DNA from 2 places in the Ferriphaselus amnicola genome. Region 1 is predicted to be linked to the other one. Evidence: riboswitches for the same ligand, from Rfam matches in the RefSeq annotation. Region 1 holds a riboswitch; the other holds the start of a gene.
What was found. Region 1 has a riboswitch for cobalamin ahead of OYT1_RS01320 (TonB-dependent receptor). Riboswitches for the same ligand answer to the same signal wherever they lie in the genome.

Region 1 (7,346 bases):
GCAGCCACCTACGACCAACGGCGCCGTGGCGAAACCGAACTCATCTGCACCCAGCAAGGCGCCGATCAGCACGTCGCGACCAGTCTTGAGTTGACCATCGACTTGCAGGCCGACGCGGCCACGCAAACGGTTCAGCACCAGCGTCTGTTGTGCTTCGGCCAGACCGAGTTCCCACGGTGTACCTGCATGCTTGATCGAAGACAAGGGCGATGCTCCGGTGCCGCCGTCATAGCCGGAGATCACGATATGGTCAGCCTTGGCTTTGGACACGCCCGCTGCTACGGTACCGACACCTACTTCGGAGACCAGCTTGACCGAGATTGACGCCGAGGAGTTGGCATTCTTCAGGTCATGGATAAGCTGCGCTAAGTCCTCGATGGAATAGATATCGTGGTGCGGCGGTGGCGAGATCAGACCAACGCCAGGCACCGAGTGACGCAGCTTGCCGATGTATTCGGAAACTTTGCCTCCGGGCAGCTGGCCGCCTTCGCCGGGCTTCGCGCCCTGAGCCATCTTGATCTGGATCTGGTCAGCGTTCGATAGGTACTCTGCTGTTACGCCGAAACGACCCGAGGCGACTTGTTTGATCGCAGAGCGCAGTGAGTCGCCTTCCGCCATCACGCGGTCGGATTCGATGCGGTTCTTGCCGATGATTTCGGACAATGTCTCTCCGGCTTTCAGCGCGCGGAAACGGTTTGCATCTTCACCACCTTCGCCGGTGTTGGATTTGCCGCCGATGCGGTTCATCGCTTGTGCTAGCACGGTGTGGGCTTCGGTGGAAATCGAACCCAGCGACATCGCGCCGGTGACAAAACGCTTGACGATGTCCTTGGCTGAATCGACTTCATCCAAAGGTACCGCAGCGCCGAGCGGCTTGATCTCGAACAGGCCGCGCAACGTCTTCAGCTTGTGCGCCTGATCGTTGATGAGCTGGGCGTATTCCTTGTAAGTCTTGAAGTTGTTGGAGCGCGTTGCGTGCTGCAACTTGGCGATGGAATCCGGCGTCCACATGTGTTCTTCGCCACGGATGCGGAAAGCGTATTCGCCGCCCGCATCCAGCATGTCGGCCAGCACTGGATCGTTGCCAAAGGCATCCAGATGGATGCGCACGGCTTCTTCGGCAACTTCGGCCAAGCCGATACCTTCGATCTGCGTTGAGGTGCCGGTGAAAAAGCGTTCGACGAATGCGGCGTTCAAGCCGATGGCCTCGAAGATCTGCGCGCCGCAGTAGGATTGGTACGTGGAAATGCCCATCTTGGACATCACCTTGAGCAATCCCTTGTTGATCGCCTTGATGAATCGCTTGCCAGCCTCATAGGCGGATAGCTCTCCAGGCAGGCCAGCGCTGAGATCAGCCAATGTCTCGAAAGTCAGCCATGGGCACACAGCCTCGGCACCATAACCAGCCAACAGCGCGAAATGATGAGTCTCTCGGGCGGAACCCGTATCGACGACCAAGCCGGTGCTGGTACGCAGACCTTCGCGCACCAGATGGTGGTGCACGCCTGCGGTAGCCAGCAGCGCCGGGATAGCAACGCGTGAGGCCGAAACGCCACGGTCGGACAGAATCAACACGTTGATGCCCTCAGCCACGGCCTGATCGGCAGCCGTGCACAGCGCTTGGATGGCGGCATCGCAACCGGCAGCACCTTCGATGGCCGGATAAGTGATGTCCAGCACGCGCGAACGGTACTGGCCGTTGGTCAGCGTAGCAATGTCACGCAATTTGGCCAGATCGTCATTGGTCAACACCGGCTGGTGTACTTCCAGACGCAGCGTCGGAGTGGTTTCGTCGATGCCCAGCAGGTTGGGTTTGGGGCCGATGAACGAGGTCAGCGACATCACGATCTCTTCGCGGATCGGGTCGATCGGCGGATTGGTCACCTGCGCGAACAGCTGTTTGAAGTAGCTGTACAGCACCTTGTTCTTGTTGGAAAGCACCGGCAATGCGCTGTCGTTGCCCATCGAGCCGGTCGCTTCTTCGCCCGTGGTCGCCATCGGCGCGAGGATGAACTTGAGGTCTTCTTGGGAATAACCAAAGGCTTGCTGAGTGTCGAGCAAGGAGCCGTTCAGGCCGGGATTCGCTCCGCCAGCGGCAAGGTCGCCGAGGAAGTAGCGCGACTTCTCGATCCATTGGCGGTAAGGTTTGGCGGTAGCCAATTGATTCTTAAGCTCATCATCGCTGATGATGCGACCGGCTTGTAAGTCGATCAGGAACATCTTGCCTGGCTGTAAGCGCCATTTCTTGACAATCTTGTTCTGCGGGATGGGCAATACGCCCATTTCGGAAGCCATCAGCACGACATCATCGTCGGTGATTAGGTAGCGGGCGGGACGCAGGCCATTGCGATCTAGGGTCGCACCGATCATCTGACCATCGGTGAATGCGACGGCGGCGGGGCCGTCCCACGGCTCCATCAGTGCAGCGTGATATTCATAGAAGGCGCGGCGCTCTTCGTCCATCAGCGGATTGCCAGCCCACGCTTCGGGGATCAGCAACATCATCGCGTGTGGCAGCGAATAACCGCCCGCCACCAACAGTTCCAGCGCGTTGTCGAAGCAGGCGGAGTCGGACTGGCCTTCGGTGATGAGCGGCCATAGTTTTTCCAGATCTTTGCCCAGCAGATTGGAGGACATCGCAGCGTGGCGGGCAGTCATCCAGTTGACGTTGCCGCGCACAGTATTGATCTCTCCGTTGTGGGCGATCATGCGGAAAGGGTGAGCCAGATCCCAGGTCGGGAAGGTGTTGGTGGAAAAGCGCTGGTGCACCAATGCTAACGCGCTGACTACTCGGGAGTCTTGTAGATCGTGGTAGTAAGTACCAACCTGATCTGCCAGCAGCATGCCCTTATAGACGATGGTGCGTGACGACAACGACGGGATGTAGAAGCCAGCACCCTGATCGTCCGGCAGATGGCGGATAGCATGTTCGGCAGTCTTGCGGATCACGAACAGCTTGCGCTCGAAACTATCCTGATCGGCGCAATTGACGCCGCGACCAATGAACACCTGACGAACAGTCGGTTCCACCAGCTTGACGCTTTCGCCCAAGATTGCGCTGTTCACCGGCACATCGCGCCAGCCCAGCAACACTTGACCTTCGGCAACGATCTTGTCAGCGATGGCCGCTTCGCATGCGGCACGCGCTTTCGCGTCACGTGGCAGGAACAGCATGCCAACGCCGTATTCGCCGGCTGCACGCAACTCGACACCGGAAACGGCACGGAAGAAGGCATCGGGGAGTTGCAGCAGGATACCCGCGCCGTCACCGGCTAGCGGATCGGCACCTACCGCACCGCGATGTACCAGATTCTCCAGAATCTGCAAGCCTTCGCGTACGCGATCATGGCTTTTTTGACCTTTGATATGAGCGACAAAGCCCACACCACACGCATCGCGCTCTTGGCGCGGATCGTACAGACCTTGCTGTACCGGCATCGAAGGATGATTCACGCTATTCCTTAATCAAAATCAGACTACACAAATCGGCGATACACTATCGCCATGTTCTACAGTCAAGCGAAAGGGCGGGAATGGTACCTTGTCTCTAGGTGTAGGGCAACACGGAAGAGGAGAAATGAATGAACTCCCAAAGAATCATGGTAGCTCGTTGATTCGATAGCGGCTAGGAAATGAAAAATGCGACCGAAGTCGCATTTCTCGTGAGCACTCTCATGCCCGGAATAAAGCCCCCCGCCTGTGCCGTTGGCTCAATGTCTTGAACCTGGGTTCAAGATGGTCGCTTCCCGGTTGCATCAGGAACATCCGACTAAGGGACGCTCACAACAGCAATTGAGTGGGTTACAACCTTAAGCAGCGCTTATTGGTTCAAAGAATTATGAGCCTGACAAACACCGCAGGGGACAAACTTAATCTGTGTTTCAAATGTTAGAACAGAGCATCCTGTTCGGCTAGGGCAGAGTCCACCGTTGCCTGCATAGCCTGCATTCTACGCTTAAACTCTCCGAGGTCAAATCCTGCGCCGAGGCGGGTTTTGAGCAGTTCATGTGCGATGTTCAACGCGGCCATCACGGCGATGCGCTCCATCGACGCGGTCTTACCGGCGGCTTGGATCTCGCGCATTTTCTTGTCGAGATAGGTCACCGCTGCGAGCAGGTCAGCTTCGTCCTCTTCCGGGCAGGCGACGCGAAATTCGCGGTCGAGCAGGGTGACTTCCAGTGTCTTCACGGTATTGTCGCTCATGCTTCTTCCGGTAGTTGGGTCAGTAAGTTTTCCAGTCGATCGGAGACGCTCTCGATCTTGTCGCTGTATTGGCGATTCTGACTGAGGGCAGTGGCCAGCTCTTGGCGCAGTTGATGGTTCTCGGAGCGCAGGCGCGAAGTCAGTGTTACCAACTGTCCCAGTTTTTGCTCCAGTGTGTTGAATTCGTTTTGCATGGGGCGAACTATAGTTTAAGCAATTCAACTGCGTCAAACGGTAACGAAAGTTTTTGCAGGTAGCCTCGAGTTTAGCTCGCTTGCTGGTAGAATCCGCGCGCTTCAAGGTGCCGGACGAGCCATCGTTCGGTTAAACGGGAAACAGGTGTGATACCTGTGCTGCCCCCGCAACGGTAAGCAAGGAAGGGCGCGTCAACATGCCACTGTGAGTAATCATGGGAAGGCGATGTGTCCAAGTCGGCGATGACGACCTTGTGAGCCCGGATACCGGCCTAGGAGTTTGGTTAGGAAATGCTGCGGGAGGCGCATGGACGGTCGATTTCGGCAACCCAGCCGCGCCCTCCATTCTCTCGGGTTTTTCCTGTTTTATCCGTTCCAACGGGGTCGCTTGGAACTTACTTCAGGAAATCATCATGCAACAAAAGCAACTCTTGGCCGCACTGCTGTGTGCGGTCACTCCCTTGGCGCACGCTGAATCCGAAGCCATGCTGGACGAAGTCGTGGTCACGGCCACGCGATTTAAGGATAAATCGGCTGACAGGCCGATCAATGCCACGATCATCAGTCGCGACGACATCCAGCAAAGCAGCGCTCGCACTTTGCCGGAATTGCTCGCTGGGCAGGCGGGCATCGCCATGCGCGATTTTTTTGGCAACAACGCGGCTTCCTCCACGGTGGATATGCGTGGCTTTGGTGCGGCGGCGGGGCAGAACACGCTGATCCTGTTGGATGGTCGGCGCATCACTGACTCGGACCTGTCGGGCGTGCAGTGGGCGGCGATCCCATTTGCGGCCATCGAGCGCATCGAGATTCTGCGCGGCAGTGGTGCCGTGCAGTATGGAGATGGCGCCAGCAGCGGTGTCATCAACATCATCACACGTACGCCAACGAAAATGGGCGGCAGTGGGCAAGTCAGCGTGCGAGGTGGCAGCTACGACACCAATGAAGTGCAAGCCAGCGGCGGCTATTTCACCGGCGAAGTTGGCGTGGATGTCACCGCCAGTAAGCTGCACTCAGGCGGCTATCGCGCCAATAACAGCAACGATCAGACCAATGCACAGGCCAACGCACGCTGGCTGACCGAGGCTGGTGAGTTTGCCCTCAAGTTGGGCGTGGATCAACAGACTATTCGTTTGCCGGGCGCACGCACGGTGCAACCTGCGTTGGGCATCGACCAAGTGGCGACCGATCCGCGCGGTGCAGCCACGCCGCTGGACTATGCCAGCCGTGATGGGGGGCAAGTGGCGCTGGAGTGGCAGCAGAACCTAGCGGGGGCGGACATCAATCTGGGGTTGGCGCGCCGCACCAAGAACCAGAAGTCGTATTTCGATCTGGGTGGTTTTCCGACCTATCGCGATGGTGATCTGACGGTAGATTCGTTCACGCCGCGCGTGCGAGTTCCGCACGCGTTGGGGGGCGAGAGTTCACTGGTGGTGGGTGTCGATGTCCATCGATGGGATTATGCTCAACGCATATCGAATGCAGCGGCGAACATCGCCCAGCCTATCAATCGTATCGGCATGACGCAGAGTAACGACGCTTGGTATCTGCAAAACACCACGCATCTTTCAACCGCGACCACGCTGCTGGCGGGGTTCCGCAACGAGCGCATTGCAATGAGTGGTTCGGATACCTACAACGCAGCTGCTCCTGGCGCATTCTTTGGCTCGGCGGCACCTGCTGGAATATTTTCTGCGTCAAAGAATGCCTATGAGCTGGGGCTGCGCCACCAGTTCGACTCGGGACTGGCCATCAACGGCAAGGCTGGGCGTAGTTTCCGCTTTGCAAATGTGGATGAGATCTATGAATCTGGTCCCGCCTTCACTAACCAGTTCCAATTCTTGCGCCCGCAAACGGTGGATGGATTGGAGTTCGGGTTGGGGCAGCGGACGCAGGCCGCTAGCTGGCGGGCCACCGTATTTAGCAACGAAGTCCGTGACGAGATCCATCTCGACCCGTTCAGTACCGGCGTAGGTAACACCAATCTGCCGCCGTCGCGTCGTCAGGGCATTGAGCTGGAAGGCAGGTGGCAGGCGTTGTCGCAACTGGCGCTGAGTGCGACCTATGGCTACACCGACGCACGCTTCATTTCAGGCATTTGGCCGGGCAGCGCCTTCACGCAAACCAACGTCAATATCGCAGGCAAGCACGTGCCACTGGTGGCTAGTCAGAAAGTGAATCTGGGTGCGTCATGGGCGGTGAGCGAGCAGACCCGGTTGAATGCGGCGGCAAGCTATGTCGGCTCACAGTTCATGGAGAACGACGAGGCTAATACCTTGGGGATGAAGATTCCAGCCTACACGCTGGTCGATCTTAAGCTGGTGCATCAGGTGGGCGCGTTGCAACTGAATGCCTCCGTGAACAACTTGTTCGATCACAAGTACTACAACTACGCCGTCAGTAGCCAGTTCACGCCGGGCAGATTCAATGCTTACACTTTGCCGGGACGGACGCTGTTCGTGGGGTTGGGCTACCAGCTCTGATCCTGTTGGACTCTGCACGAGGGCGGCGATGCCGCCCTTTTGCTTTTCTGCTACAGTGCGCGCCATGAATTCCATGACCAGCAGCCAGCTCTATCGCCGTCTTCTCGGCTACGTTAAACCCTATTGGCGCGTGTTCGCGCTGTCCATCCTTGGCATGATGGTATCGGCGGCGACCGAGCCGCTGCTGCCAGCCTTGCTCAAGCCCATGCTCGACGGCACCTTCGTGCATAAGGACGATACGGTCATCCGGCTCACGCCCATCTTCATTCTGGTGATCTTCTTCGTACGTGGCGCAGCGTCGTTCGTGGGTACTTACGCCATTGGCTGGATCGGCAACAAAGTGGTGATGGATTTGCGCGAGGCGATGTTCGCCAAGCTGCTGTCCTTACCGACGCGCTATTACGACGATCACGCCACGGGCAATCTGATCTCCAAGCTGACGTTCGATGTGACGCAGGTCACGGCG
Region 2 (7,346 bases), 1.0 Mb from region 1:
GTAGGAAGCGGTCAAACGACCTTGCTGATACACCGCTTCGCTGGTGGCGTAGCCATTGGGACATGCGCCGCGCGCGACGGGCAGCAGATCGCTTTCCAGTTTGGAATAATGAAAAGTATGGCCGCGCAACGTCCCCTGCGGCAGCACTGCACTTTGCAAGGCGAGGGCGGTCAGGCGCGGCTGCATGGTGGCTGTGCTATTCAATAAACCTAGCAAATTGGCTGACGCACCTTGCTTGTCGGCCAAGGATTGCAAGGCATACAACATGCCGCCACATTCGGCCAGTATGGGCTTCTCCGCGCTGTGATGATTGCGCAGTGCCGTCAACATCGTAGCATTGGATGATAATTTTTTCAGGTGTAATTCAGGATAGCCGCCGGGCAGATATACGCTGTCGCAATCAGGCAAGTTGGCATCCTCTAGCGGCGAGAAGAAGCGCAGTTCCGCGCCCAGTTCACGCAGCACATCGAGATTGGCTTGATACAAGAATGAGAACGCCGCATCGCGCGCCACAGCGATTCTTACGCCCGCCAATCCACCTTGCAACGCGACGAGTGGTGCGGGCAAAAATCCTACCGCTGGTGGCAATTCGGTCACGCCGTATTGCGCCCACAGCGTTGCCGCATGAGTGATGCGCGCCGTGATGTCGGGCAGCTCGGCAGCTTGCAACAAGCCCAGATGGCGTTCGGGCAAAGTGATTTCAGCCGTGCGCGGCAATGCGCCACAAAAGTTCAAATCATCAGGTAAATGTTCGGTCAGCATCTCGGCATGCCGCGTGCTCGCGACCCGATTTGCCAGCACGCCGAAGAAGGGCAGCTCGCTGTCCAGGCGTGCCAGCCCAACGGCGAGTGCGGCAAAGGTTTGCGCCATCGCGCTCGCATCGATCACCGCCAAAATGGGTACGCCAAATTGACGGGCTAAATCGGCACTGGAGGGCTTGCCATCGAACAAGCCCATCACGCCTTCGATCAAAATCAAATCTGCTTCACCCGCTGCGTCATACAAGCGCGCACAGCATTCGTCCACGCTGCCCATCCATAAATCGAGCTGGTAAACCGCCTGTCCCGAAGCGGTTGCCAGAATAGTCGGGTCGATAAAATCTGGACCGGTTTTGAATACGCGCACACGCCGCCCTTGCCCGCGATGGTAGGCTGCAATGGCAGCGGTGACGGTGGTTTTCCCCTGCCCTGATGCGGGTGCGCTGATAAATAAAGCGGGACAAAAACGCATTACAAATCTATTCCAGGCTGGGCTTTGATGCCTGCGCGATAGGCGTGTTTGACATCATTGATTTCACTGACGGTGTCGGCGAGTTCCAGCAAGCAATCGGGTGCGGCACGACCCGTAATGACGACGTGCTGCATGGCAGGGCGCGCTGCCAGATCGGCACACACTTGTGCGGCTTCGAGGTAGCCGTATTTGAGCAAATAGGTCAGCTCGTCCAGCACCACCAGATGCAATGAGGTATCGCGCAACATGGCTTGCGCCACCTGCCAGCCGCGTTGCGCTGTGGCGGTGTCGGCGGCTTTGTCTTGCGTATCCCAGGTAAAGCCGTCGCCCAGCACTTGCCAGTCCACCCCGGCTTGCGCGCCGAGGAATTTTTCTTCGCCGGTGTCGCGGCGGCTTTTGAGGAATTGCGCCACGCCAACCTTGAAGCCGTAGCCCAAACTGCGCGCCACCATACCGAACGCCGAGCTGGATTTTCCTTTGCCGTTGCCCGTGAGCACCAGCAGCAAACCCTTGTCCTGATTGGCCTGGGCAATCGCGGCATCGATAACCTTTTTCTTGCGCGCCATGCGCGCCTGGTGTTGCGCTGAATTATCCGGCATGAGCTTTCAGGCGTTGTTGCGCCACGGCATAAATCAGCACGGCGGGGATAAGATAGACCACTGCGCTGCTAAGGTAAGGCACGTAGTATTGCGCCACACGTTCAGTGTATTCGCTGAAATTCATCTCTGGGAAACGTCCAGAAAACACGTAGAACGCACTATTGGAAATCAGGAACGCGATACTCATGGCAAGAAAGGAGATCGCGGAAAATACGCTTAAGCTGCGCAGTGTATCTTGATGCAAACGCGCATAAACCCTCCCCGCCGCCCATAATACGAGGTAGGTCGGAATCAACGCCCAATACGCAGGTGTAACGCAAAAGTCGCTCACACCAAATTGCGTGATGGCGAGGTAATCAATTACGACCGCTTCGATGAACAATGCAGCAAAAAATACGGGACTAGCAATAAAAAATCCCGCGAGAATAAAAATCGCTAACGACGCGTCGGGTAAATGCAGCGATGTGCCGAAGTGGTGCATACGCGTAGCTGCCATCAAGGCCACCAAACTTACCGCGATGAGCAGCGAGCGATTCGATAAAGTTTTCATATGGGCTCCTTAACATAGGGAGTGAGCGCGATGACACGCCCACTTGAGTCAGATTATTGCTTGGCTTGGTAATTCAGCGTGAAGTATAACCCGCGTCGTGCCTGATTAAAGAACTGTGCCGTCTCATATTGCTTGTCGAGCAAGTTGTCCAGGCGACCCTGCAACAGCCATTCGGGCGAAAAGCGATACTCTGCACGAATATCGAGCAGGCCGTAACCCGCCAGCTTTTTACCCGCCGTATTGGCCAGATCGTCGTAACGGCGGCCTTCGCCATACAATGAGCTGGCCACACGAATTGCGCCAAAGTCATGCGCCACTTCGATACGAAGCGCTTCAGTCGCTCGGCGGTTTAACAATTTGCCACTATTTCTACCCGAGGTCTGACGCGGATCTTGCAATGTCAACGTAGTGTTAATGTCCCACTCCGCCAATTGCGCTTTGAGTTGCCCCTCCACGCCAGTCAACCGTGCCGTGTTAATATTGACTGGATTGAAAAACGCATCAAAGCCAATCAAATCGGTAATGTCCGTTTGATAGGCATTCAGCGACCATTTGCCCAGCACTCCACGTCCCGCCAGGCCAACTTCCGCGCTGCGTGACAACTCTGGACGCAAGGTCGCCGAGCCAAAACCAGGGTAATACAACTGGTTGAAGGTCGGTGCCTTGAATGCCGTGCCATAGGAGGCGGTCAACCGAGTAGCGTCACTCAGCGCATAACCGTAGCTCAATCCCCCCGTGGTGTGCCCGCCGAATTGCTGATTGTCGTCACGGCGTGCGTTGGCTTGCACGCTGTGGGCACCGAAACCGCCCTGATACTGCCCAAACACAGCTTGGTTGTTGCGCGTAGTTTTGGCGTACAGTGTAGAGCTGTCCACGCGATCATTTTGATAGTCCGCCCCTGCCGTGAGCAGATGACTATCGCCCACGGCAACATCGTTTTGCCACGTCAAACTGTCACGTTGCGTGTTGAAGCGACTGTTGTAAAGACCATTAAAAAAGGCGGTTGAATTATCTTGGCTACTACCCGCACGCAGCGTCATCTTCCAGTCTTGCATGGGGGAAAATTTGAGCGAGCCGCCAACAACCTGTTGCACGCCTTCAGCTTGATTTCCGGCGAAGCGGCTGCCGTCATATTGATTTTTGCTATTCGCACGCAACACCTGCGCTTCAGCCACTAGACCGTTGTCAAAGTGATAGCCTCCATTCAAGCCTAGCGAAGTCGTGTGGTAGCCGTCCTTGTCCGGTTCATTGACAAAACAGCCTGCGACTAAACTACCGCGACAGGCGTTGAAGCCGCGCACATTTTGCTGATTCACTTTGGCATTGAACCAGCCCTGCTCACCGCCACCGCTCAAGCCAGCACTACTATTGTACGTGCCATAACTGCCCGCCGTGAAGCTCGCGCTAGGAGTCAAGGCTCCACCGCCTTTTTTGGTAAATATCTGGATCACGCCGCCAATCGCTTCCGAGCCATACAGGCTGGCACGCGGACCGCGCACAATTTCAATTCTCTCGATTTGTGCGACTGGAATATCCTGAAATGAGGCTGTACCCGTAGTTGCCGAACCGATTTTTATTCCGTCGACTAACACCAACACATGATCGGCATTACTACCGCGTAAAAATACTGAGGTAGCTTTCCCTGCGCCACCGTTATTACTGATCGTCAAACCCGCCACACCGCGCAACACGTCCTGCATGGACTGCGCCTGCAAGCGATCTATCTGTTCACGGGTGATAACAGTAACGGACGCCAAAGTTGCATCGGCAGATTGCTCGGTGCGCGTGGCGGTCACCAACACTTCCGGCAGCGTATTTTCTGCAAATGCGTGGGAGGTTGCTGCACATAAAATGGCAGCAGAAAGTTTGTATTGCATAATTTAAAGCACTCCTGATAAACCCCAGCGACCCCGCTAGAGCGTTAATAATCAGAAGAAGTGCGGACAGCAAACAATCAGCTTTCTTTGAGAAAGCACGCTGCAAAATGAATCACCACGAAGCCGCCACCCGCGCCCTCTTCTGCTCGTATGCAATCAGGCCGGTATCCGGGCTCACAAGTTTTGATCTGTCGCCTTCCCATGATTGCTCACAGTGGCATGATGACAAACCCACACTTATTTACCGTTGCGGGGGCAGCACAGGTATTTCACCTGTTTCCCGTTTAACTTACCTGCAAGCAGGAAAGCACCTCAAAGCGGCGCGCATCCTAGCACAGAAGCCGAGTAACCACCAAACAGGCTATTGACAATACTTTTATGCTGGTTGGTGGTAAAAGTGGCGTAATACCATAACGCATGACAGTTAGTTTGCAGCTCATATGATGTAACCGACGTTCTACAAAGAAGAGTTGCCGATAATATTGCCAAGCCAAAAAAGCAAGATTATCTTGCGGATTTCAATATGCAAGATGTAGAATATCGACCTTGAGGGGGCAATTACCATGTTTGAAAAAATCTCGCAAAAGCTGATCGGCTACCGCGTCAAAGCAGCACGCGATGCGAAGGGCTGGACACAAGATCAGCTCACACAACACCTCGGCTTGAATGATCGCCAGTCGGTTTCCGATATTGAGAACGGCAAACGCGCGTTGAAGCCGGAGGAACTGCTGACGCTATCCGATCTTCTGGATCGTGACATCGAATTTTTCATTGATCCATTCACCGTCGCTGGCGAGGCACAATTCTCGTGGCGTGCAGCCCCCGAAGTTCCTGAAGACAGCCTTGACGGTTTCGAACTAAAGGCTGGGCAATGGATCGGCCTGCTGCGCTGGCTGCGTGAGCAGCAAGACAGCCGTGCGAGTGTACTCAAACGTGCCTTACGTCTGTCAGCACAGTCTTCATTCGAGGACGCACAAGAGCGCGCTGAAAGCTTGGCAGCCGAACTTGATCTTGGTGTCATTCCTGCAGAGTCCTTAATTGATAAAATCGAGCGCGAGCTCGACATTCCGGTGCTTTTTGTAGACACACTAGAGGCGGACGATGGCAAATCCATCTCGGGTGCGACCTGTCATCTCGAAGAAATGGGCGTTATTCTCATCAACCGAAATGAAACCGAGGCGCGTCGCCTCTACGATCTGGCACACGAGCTATTCCACGCGCTGACATGGGATGCAATGAAGCCTGACCATCGCGAATCCAACTCGCTTGAGGATCGTAATAAAAAGAAGCGAATCGAACAACTGGCCGACAATTTTGCAGCCGCGCTACTAATGCCTCGTGCGTCTCTCGACAAATTAATCGACCGTGACCGCCTAGACGACGTCGCACATCTCTGCGAAGTTGCAGCGCTGCTACGTGTTGCACCAGTCGCGCTCGCGTGGCGACTTTTAAACCTCAAACTCATCAGTGAGGACACTCGCCGCAACCTCTCGCTGGAGACGCAACGATCATCGGTATCTGGTCCACCCAAACGGTTTTCAACAGCGTTTGTGCGCATGCTTCACGAAGCACTTGAAAATGGGCGATTGTCGGCACGTAAAGCCTCAAAAACCATGGGACTGGGGCTGGGCGGTTTGAACGAACTTTTTGCTCAGTACGACCTCACCGCACCGTTCGAACTTTGAGGTGCAGACCGTATGCCGACAACCCGAGTTTTCGCTGATACCAATGTCATCCTCGAAGCATTCCGAACCGGCTGCTGGACAGCAATCAGTAGCCATTTTTCTATTGAAACAGTCGAAAAATGTGTAGAGGAAACTCTCACTGGCAACCCCAACGACCCGCGCCACATTTCGGTACTTCCGGCAGACCTGAATGCCGGACTCGCTGGCCAGCACCCTGTAACGCGCAAAGAACTTGCATCGCTGGTGCTCTCACATCACTCATGCAGCACGCTCGACGATGGTGAAAAACATCTACTGGCGTGGCTGCTCGCGAATAAGCTATTGCCCTCAGCAATCGTTGTCGTGACAACCGCCGATAAGGCTGCGTTGATTGCGACGCACGCACTTGGCTGGCTTGACTGCGCGGTATCGCTGGAGGATTTGGCACGTAAAGCCGGGGTCGGTCGCACCAACCTTGACGCGCTCGCCCTACAGTACCGGGAAGATTGGCTGTCGGGCATCAAGACCAAGATTCGGATGGGTATTATCCCGTGAGCAAGGCGTAACCTTATAACTGGAGTGCACATGGGAATTACCAAATTATGGCTGCAGGATCAGCAATTCGCCCGAAGCATTGAGCGTCAAATTGATAGATCGACACTGATCGATCTGCTCGGGATTGTGCTCTATGAAGCGGATCGCGCTGCGAGGCTGGAGGATGCTGGTTTTGCCGATCAAGCGCCAAGTGTTGACTGCCTGTTCGATTACGTTCTCGATGCACTGGGAATTCCTGCTGAAAACGACACGTTTAGTCGCGAGTCATTCAGCGCTCTGTTTTATAACGACTACTGGCTGGAACATCGGTTTGAGTCGTTGGATATGGTACTGACTGCGCTGGAAGAACTTCGGGATTCGATTGCTGCAAGGTCAGCCAGCGCTGAGGTACTGCGTGCTGGTTTTCGCGTTATCGATCCCGATGCATGAACAACCAACTTGTATTTACTGCGGGGAACCCGGTCAATTCACCGATGAACATATTTTTCCCGCTGGACTTGGCGGTGATGATCGGCGCTTTTTACTCAAGAAGCTAGTTTGTGCCAATTGCAATACGGGCATTTTTTCAAAGCTCGAAGCCAAGTTTATGAGAAACTCACCAGCCGCACTTGCACGTATTTTTTTGCAAGGGCAAGGACGAGGAAGCGGCAAAAAAGCAAGCATCCCAAGACTGGATACAGCAAGCAACTCGATTGCAGATCCTCATTCAGGTCATGAACTTGAATCTGGTCTGGGGGCCGGCGGCATACCGACTGTGATGCCGCAAATCGTTATCAGCAAAGAAAAACTAGGCCTTTCCGGGCCAGATGTTATCGGCATTCGAGCTTTGCTTGATCAGATTTCTTCCTTGCTCATTAAGGATGTACTCATT

Region 2: another riboswitch for cobalamin. It lies ahead of btuB (TonB-dependent vitamin B12 receptor); the one in region 1 lies ahead of OYT1_RS01320 (TonB-dependent receptor).

Annotation. Positions count from the first base shown of each region.
Region 1 is NZ_AP018738.1:284,117-291,462, forward strand. Features, by position in the region: gene gltB (glutamate synthase large subunit) at 1-3,438, opposite strand, end outside; RNA gene ssrS (6S RNA) at 3,687-3,866, opposite strand; gene OYT1_RS01310 (cell division protein ZapA) at 3,889-4,203, opposite strand; gene OYT1_RS01315 (hypothetical protein) at 4,200-4,397, opposite strand; cobalamin riboswitch at 4,486-4,687, shown strand; gene OYT1_RS01320 (TonB-dependent receptor) at 4,811-6,880, shown strand; gene msbA (lipid A export permease/ATP-binding protein MsbA) at 6,954-7,346, shown strand, end outside.
Region 2 is NZ_AP018738.1:1,291,827-1,299,172, forward strand. Features, by position in the region: gene OYT1_RS06335 (cobyrinate a,c-diamide synthase) at 1-1,230, opposite strand, end outside; gene cobO (cob(I)yrinic acid a,c-diamide adenosyltransferase) at 1,230-1,829, opposite strand; gene OYT1_RS06345 (hypothetical protein) at 1,819-2,379, opposite strand; gene btuB (TonB-dependent vitamin B12 receptor) at 2,433-4,256, opposite strand; cobalamin riboswitch at 4,399-4,586, opposite strand; gene OYT1_RS06355 (XRE family transcriptional regulator) at 4,820-5,941, shown strand; gene OYT1_RS06360 (hypothetical protein) at 5,954-6,475, shown strand; gene OYT1_RS06365 (hypothetical protein) at 6,506-6,904, shown strand; gene OYT1_RS06370 (HNH endonuclease) at 6,870-7,346, shown strand, end outside.